2 linked regions of the Pontiella desulfatans genome follow. The protein of the gene in region 1 interacts with the protein of each later gene in a pairwise test. Links are inferred from orthologs where the notes say so. Each region holds a gene or a part of one and is shown in the gene's direction. Other genes may lie near its edges.

What was found.
Region 2: the proteins of ligA (region 1) and leuS interact in binary tests that used the Escherichia coli proteins (3 or more experiments, as listed by UniProt). The link is inferred for Pontiella desulfatans from one-to-one orthologs.

What each region holds. Positions count from the first base shown.
Region 1 is NZ_CAAHFG010000003.1:1,147,036-1,150,277, reverse strand. The notes cover bases 200-3,117. They hold ligA (NAD-dependent DNA ligase LigA), read left to right. Parts: upstream 200-593; coding sequence 594-2,642; downstream 2,643-3,117. Other genes in these bases: E9954_RS25190 (hypothetical protein), read left to right, coding at 2,642-3,117; E9954_RS25200 (Hpt domain-containing protein), read right to left, coding at 200-341. Also shown: more of E9954_RS25200, read right to left, coding at 1-199; more of E9954_RS25190, read left to right, coding at 3,118-3,238. UniProt on the Escherichia coli protein: DNA ligase that catalyzes the formation of phosphodiester linkages between 5'-phosphoryl and 3'-hydroxyl groups in double-stranded DNA using NAD as a coenzyme and as the energy source for the reaction.
Region 2 is NZ_CAAHFG010000004.1:438,285-441,768, forward strand. The notes cover bases 51-3,210. They hold leuS (leucine--tRNA ligase), read left to right. Parts: upstream 51-449; coding sequence 450-2,972; downstream 2,973-3,210. Other genes in these bases: E9954_RS27420 (hypothetical protein), read left to right, coding at 51-289. In the rest of the region: more of E9954_RS27420, read left to right, coding at 1-50.

The sequences.
Region 1 (3,242 bases):
GTCGCCATCCAACGGGCCATGGCATCGACCATGGGCTTCGCATCGGCAAGGCGTTCATCCTTGGCCAGGTTTTCCACCTCCAGCCCCAGCACCGAGATTTCCGGCAGCCCCATGGTTCCGCCCATGCCCTTGATGGAATGGGCCGCCATGCGCACCATTTCCAGATCGGCTTGGGCGATGCCGTCCTGCAGCTCGCCCGTCAGGCGGCGGATCTCCTCAATGAAGACCTCGACCAACTCATCGTCCACTTCATCCGTATCGACCACAAACTGATCGATGCGGGAATCCAGATTGGGGATCAACTCCGCCACCCACTCGACGTTTCCAGGAATATTCGCCATATTTTCCTCCAGCATAAAAATGTTGTTCAAGAACCTTAAGATCATATCAGCATTCAGAATGGAGGCAAATCCGCAGTCGATCAATTTCCCGCCCCCGTTTTGCCGCCCCCACCGAACATCATACTTATGCAAGTATGATCAGACCACCTGTTGCCCCAGGCACATTATACCGACCGCGATTGACCCGATTTGCCTGATTCGGTAAGTTCACCGGCATGATCGCCCCAACCCGAACACCAGGATCCGCCAAACATGACAACAGATGACCCCAAGCAACGCATCATGAAGCTGCGCACGGAGATCGAGCGGCACAACCGCCTCTACTACATCGACGCCGCGCCCGAAATCACCGATCGCGAATACGACGCGCTGCTGCAGTCGCTGGACGAGCTCGAAAAGCGGTTCCCGGAATTCGCCAGCGCCACCTCCCCCACCCAACGCGTCGGCGGCGCGCCGCTGGATCGTTTCGAGAACGTCCAACATGCCGTCCCGATGATGAGCCTCTCGAACACCTACTCGAAAGAGGAACTGGTGGAGTTCGACCGCCGCATCCGCAGACTGATCCCGGAAGAGACCTTCGACTACATCCTCGAACCGAAGATCGACGGGGTTGCGATTTCGCTGCGCTATGAAGACGGAGAACTGGTGCGCGCGGTGACGCGGGGCGACGGCGCCACCGGCGACGATGTGACCTCCAACGTTCGCACGATCAATTCCATCCCCCTGCGCCTGTCCGACCTAATGCCCCCCGCCGTGCTGGAAGTACGCGGCGAAATCTACATGGACACCGCCGGCTTCGCCAAACTGAACGAAGAGCGGCAGGAAGCCGGACAGGAACCGTTTGCCAACCCGCGCAACGCCTGCGCCGGGTCCCTCAAACTGCTCGACCCGCGCGAAGTGGCCAAGCGCCCGCTCGATGCCATTTTCTATGCAACCGGCCAGCTCGACGGCATCGCCTTCGACACCCATGAACAAATGCTCCAGACCTTGAAGGGTTACGGATTGCGCATTACACCAAACTATTGGCTTAACGATACAATCGAGGAAATCCTCGACCAGCTCGATGCCCTCGAAGCCCTGCGCCACGAATTCCCGTTCGAGATGGACGGCGGCGTCATCAAAGTGAACGAGCGGCGGCTTTACGAGGACCTCGGCTACACGGCCAAAAGCCCGCGCTGGGCCGTGGCCTACAAATACGAACCGGAACAGGCCGAAACCACGCTGCATGCGATCTCCATCCAGGTGGGCCGCACGGGCGTTCTCACCCCCGTGGCGGAATTGGAACCGGTGCAGCTGGCCGGCACCACCGTCAAGCGCGCAACCCTGCACAACGAGGATGAGATCCGGCGCAAGGACATCAAGGTCGGCGACCGCGTGATTATCGAGAAGGCCGGCGAAATTATTCCGGCCGTGGTGAACGTCGTGAAAGAGAAGCGAACGGGGGCCGAAACCGAATTCCGCATGCCGACCGCCTGTCCGGTCTGCGGAAGCGAAGTGGAAAAGCGCGAGGGCGAGGTTGCCCTGCGTTGCATCAACCTCCAATGCCCGGCCCAGGTCAAAAGCTGGCTCACCCATTTCGCATCGCGCGGGGCGATGGACATCAATGGCCTCGGCGAATCGCTGGTTGAGCAACTGGTGGATGGCGGACTCGTCAAGAACCCCGCCGAGCTATACGCGCTGCAAAAGATTGAAGTGCTCGGACTCGAGCGCATGGGCGAGAAATCGGCCGAGAATCTCATCAAAGGCATCGAGGAGAGCAAGAAGCGCCCGTTCGAGAAAGTGCTGTTCGGCCTAGGCATCCGGCACGTGGGCAAGGGCGCGGCCTCCATACTGGCCAAGGAGTTCAAGAACATCGATGCGTTGATGGCCGCCGACATCCAACGCCTGGAAACCATTCACGACATCGGCCCCATCGTCGGGAAATCGGTTGTGGAATATTTCGTGTCCGATCAAGCCCGGGGCGTGCTCAACCAGCTTCGCGAAGCCGGCGTAAACTTCGAACAGGCGCAGGCCGGCGGCAGCAATGAACTGGAAGGCCTGACCTTCGTGCTCACCGGTTCCATGGAATCGATGTCGCGCGAGGAAGCGGGCGACAAGATCCAGGCGCGCGGCGGCAAGGTCAGCGGTAGCGTCTCGAAAAAAACCAGCTACCTCGTGGCCGGGGAGAGCGCGGGATCGAAGCTGGCGAAGGCGGAAAAGCTGGGCGTGACCATCCTTAGCGAGGAGCAGCTGCTGGCCCTGCTCGGCTCCGACGAAAAACTCAAGGATCAAAAGGCCGGCCAGCTGGGATTCGAGTTCTGATGTATGTCCGCAAGTCAGCGCCCGGGGTACGGAATGGTACGGTTCAGAAAAAGAACAACCACACGTATACCTACGCCGACAAGTTCGTGATCAGCCGCAATACGGCCTGGCGCGGCTACCGGCACGTCGTTACGAAACGCGACGTGCACGACTTCCTCGAAATCGTCCCCGACTGGGAGCACGGCCACCATGGGGTCGAGTGCATCCATCTCTCCGGGGGCAGCAAGGAGGTGTGGGGATCATACAAATATTTCTACGATACGCGGACGGGGATCATCATCCTGCCGGCGTGGCACAAGGAGTTTTGGTTCGACATCAACGCGTGGTATTTCGAGAAAAACCGCTACATCTTCGAAAAGCTACGGCTAAGTTACGATAGGAATGGGGACGACTACCACTGCCGCTTCACGACTAAAAAGGCCAAGGCCTTCATGCTGCTGCATGTATTCCTGCACGAGCTCGGGCACCATTTGGATCGGATGAACACCAAGGCCCGCAAGGAACCGGTGAGGGGCGAGGAGTTTGCCGATCAATATGCCGACCAAACCTGCGAACGAATCTGGGACGCCTACTGCGACCGCTTTGGACAACCCTAACCGC
Region 2 (3,484 bases), on another replicon or contig:
CAAGCCCGCTTCGGCTTCGCAGCCCGCGAAATCGCAGGCCCCCCCGGGGGGTAGCACCCAGGCGATTGCCGGGCGCGTTGGCCAATACATGCAACGCCTTTCCCCCGAGCAACGCCAGCAGTTCATGCAGCAGCTCCAGAAGCAAAACGCCGCCTCCGCCAAGAAAAACGGCGAATCTTCGCAACAGAACAACAACGGAGGTTCGTCCGGCAAGAAGTCCGACGGCAAGAAAAGCGGCGGGGGTGGAAGTGGCGGCGGCGGTTCCGGTGGTGGCACCCGGCGCAGGTAGCCACGAATTTTCCAACCTTTGAAGGTGGAAAAGCTTAGGCCAATCCCTAATATTCCCCCTCTTTCGCAGAGGCGGTGTATTTTGACCGCAAAGACACGAAGACAGGTTCTTCGTTTCTTTGCGTCTTCGCGATCATTCATTTTTGAACGGAGCAGGTAGGATGAGAGAAGAGTATCCATTTAACGACATTGAAACCAAGTGGCAGCATTTCTGGGACGAGAACGGCGATTTCAATACCGATCTGGCGGCGGCGGAAAATCCATACTACTGCCTGATGATGTTCCCGTATCCGTCGGGCAAGCTGCACGTCGGCCACGGCCGCAACTACATCATCGGCGATGCCGTTGCGCGCTATAAGAAGATGCAGGGCTTCGACGTGCTCACGCCGATGGGGTGGGACTCGTTCGGGCTGCCCGCCGAAAACGCCGCCATCAAAACCGGCACGCCGCCCGCCGAATACACCGCCGCCAACATTGCCACCATGAAGGAGCAGCTCCGCGCCTGGGGCTGCATGTATGACTGGGACAAGGAGGTCACCTCCTGCATGCCGGACTACTATCAATGGACGCAGTGGCTCTTCCTCCAGTTCTACAAAAAAGGCCTCGCCTACAAGCAAAATTCCAATGTCAACTGGTGTCCCTCCTGCGCCACCGTGCTCGCCAACGAGCAGGTCGTCGACGGCGCGTGCGAGCGCTGCGATTCCGAAGTCGACCAGAAATCGATGGACCAGTGGTTCTTCAAAATCACGGACTATGCCCAGCGCCTGCTCGACGACCTCGACACGCTCGATGGCTGGCCGACCCGCGTGAAGACCATGCAGAAAAACTGGATCGGCCGTTCTGAAGGCGCCGAAATCGATTTCCCGATCGTGCCGCGCGAAGACGGGGCAGGGGACAACACCGATAAAATTTCCTGCTACACCACCCGCGTCGACACCATCTACGGCTGTACCTATATGGCACTGGCTCCCGAACACCCTGAGCTGAAAAACCTGGTTAAAGGCCTGCCGCAGGAAGAAGAGGTGCTTGAATTCATCAAGGCCAGCTCCAAGCTCACCAACCTCGATCGTGAAGCCGATGAAGTGGAAAAGGAAGGCCGCTTTACCGGCCGCTACCTGATCAACCCCTACAACGGCGAACAGATTGAGCTTTGGGTGGGTAACTACGTCCTCATGTACGGCACCGGCGCGGTAATGGCCGTTCCGGCGCACGACACGCGCGACTTTGCCTTTGCCAAAAAATACGACCTGCCCATCAAGCTTTCCATCCAGAACCCGGAAGGCACGCTCGTGCTGGCCGAAATGGAAGACGCCTACACCGAAGACGGAACCTGCGTCGACTCCGGCGACTTTTCCGGCATGGACAACCGCGAAGCGATCAAGGCCATGATTGCGCTGGCCGAGGAAAAAGAATTCGGCAAAGGAAAAATCAACTTCCGCCTGCGCGACTGGCTGATTTCGCGCCAGCGCTACTGGGGCGCACCGATTCCGATGGTCTACTGCGCCGACTGCGGCATGGTGCCCGTTCCCGAATCCGAGCTGCCCGTGCTGCTCCCGACCGATGTCGAGTTCAAGGCCGAGGGCGAATCGCCGCTCAAGGGCTCTGAAGCCTTCATGAACTGCCCGTGCCCGAGCTGCGGCAAGCCCGCCACCCGCGAGTCCGATACGATGGATACGTTCGTCGACTCCTCCTGGTACTTCCTGCGCTACCTCAGCGCACAGGATTCAACCCAGGCCGTCGATTCCGCCATCACCAACAAATGGATGCCGGTCGATCAATATATCGGCGGCATCGAGCACGCCATCCTGCATCTGCTCTACGCGCGCTTCTTCACCAAGGTGGTGAAGGATCTCGGCCTCATCGATTTCGACGAGCCGTTCAAGCACCTCTTCACCCAGGGCATGATCTGCAAGAAGGGCCCCGACGGCAACCTGCACAAAATGTCAAAGTCCAAAGGCAACGTCGTCAGCCCGGAAGAGCTGCTGTCAACGTATGGCGCCGACACCGTCCGCCTCTACACCCTCTTCATCGGCCCGCCCGAAAAAGAAGCCGAATGGCAGGATTCCGGCGTCACCGGCGCCTTCAAATTCCTCAAGCGCATCTGGCGCAGCGTGGCGCTCAACAAAGCACTTCTTGTAGAAGCGACGCCCTCGTCGCTTGACTTGTCGGCCATGGCCGATGCCGAGCGCGACCTCTATCGCAAAACCAACGAGACGATCCAGCAGATTACCCGCGGGCTCGACGGCGCCTTCACCTTCAACACCGCCATCGCCGCCATCATGGAACTGATGAACGCCATCGACCACTTGAAGATCTCGGACGCCTCTTCCACCTCCGCCAAGGCGGTCTTCCGCGATGCCATGGTTAACGTTGTCCTGCTCATTTCGCCCTTCGCGCCGCACATTGCCGAAGAGCTGTGGGTTGAGCTCGGCCACGAAGCCGGCATCATGAATGCCGACTGGCCGACCGTGAACGAAGAGGCCCTCAAGCGCGACGAGCTCGACATGGCCGTACAGGTCAACGGCAAAGTCCGCGACCAGATCAAGGTTTCCGCCACCGCTTCCAAGGAAGAGATCGAAGCCGCCGCCATGGCCTCCGAAAAGATCCAAACCTGGCTCGAAGGCAAAACCATCCGCAAAGTCATCGTCGTCCCCGGCCGCCTGGTCAACATTGCGGTTTCGTAAAAAGAAGAGGGCTTCCAATCATTGGTAGCCCTCGCTGTATCTCTATTTCCTCTTCTTTGGTTTTTCAACCACCGTGGTTCGAGGATGCTTCTTTGCGAAGTTCTTCGTCACGTATCGGCCAGAGATCGCTGACCTTGCTTTGCCTTTTGCATTAGCCATTTTAGTTCTCCACTAAATTTCCGCCTAGGAGCGATACTCCTAGACGGAGTTTCATGATTACGCTTTCACTAGGATCGGAAAGCAGCGGGAATTCACTGGGTACTTACGTTTGCCAGTTTTCGGATCCGTAATATACGGTCGGAAAATCAGCTTGTACCCAGGTGGAACTTCGATGCGTTTGGTAGCCATTTTAGACCTCCTGTGTTCTGGGATTGCGATTGACGCAGGAGGGTTCTTAAGGTAGACCTTAAGCATAGTTCGATTGGCTTACGCCTGCGTAGGTTGATTACGCTCATGAAAACTTGGCCACAAGTTTTCCGAGCCCGACAGGGGATGTTGATAGTTACAGCTAT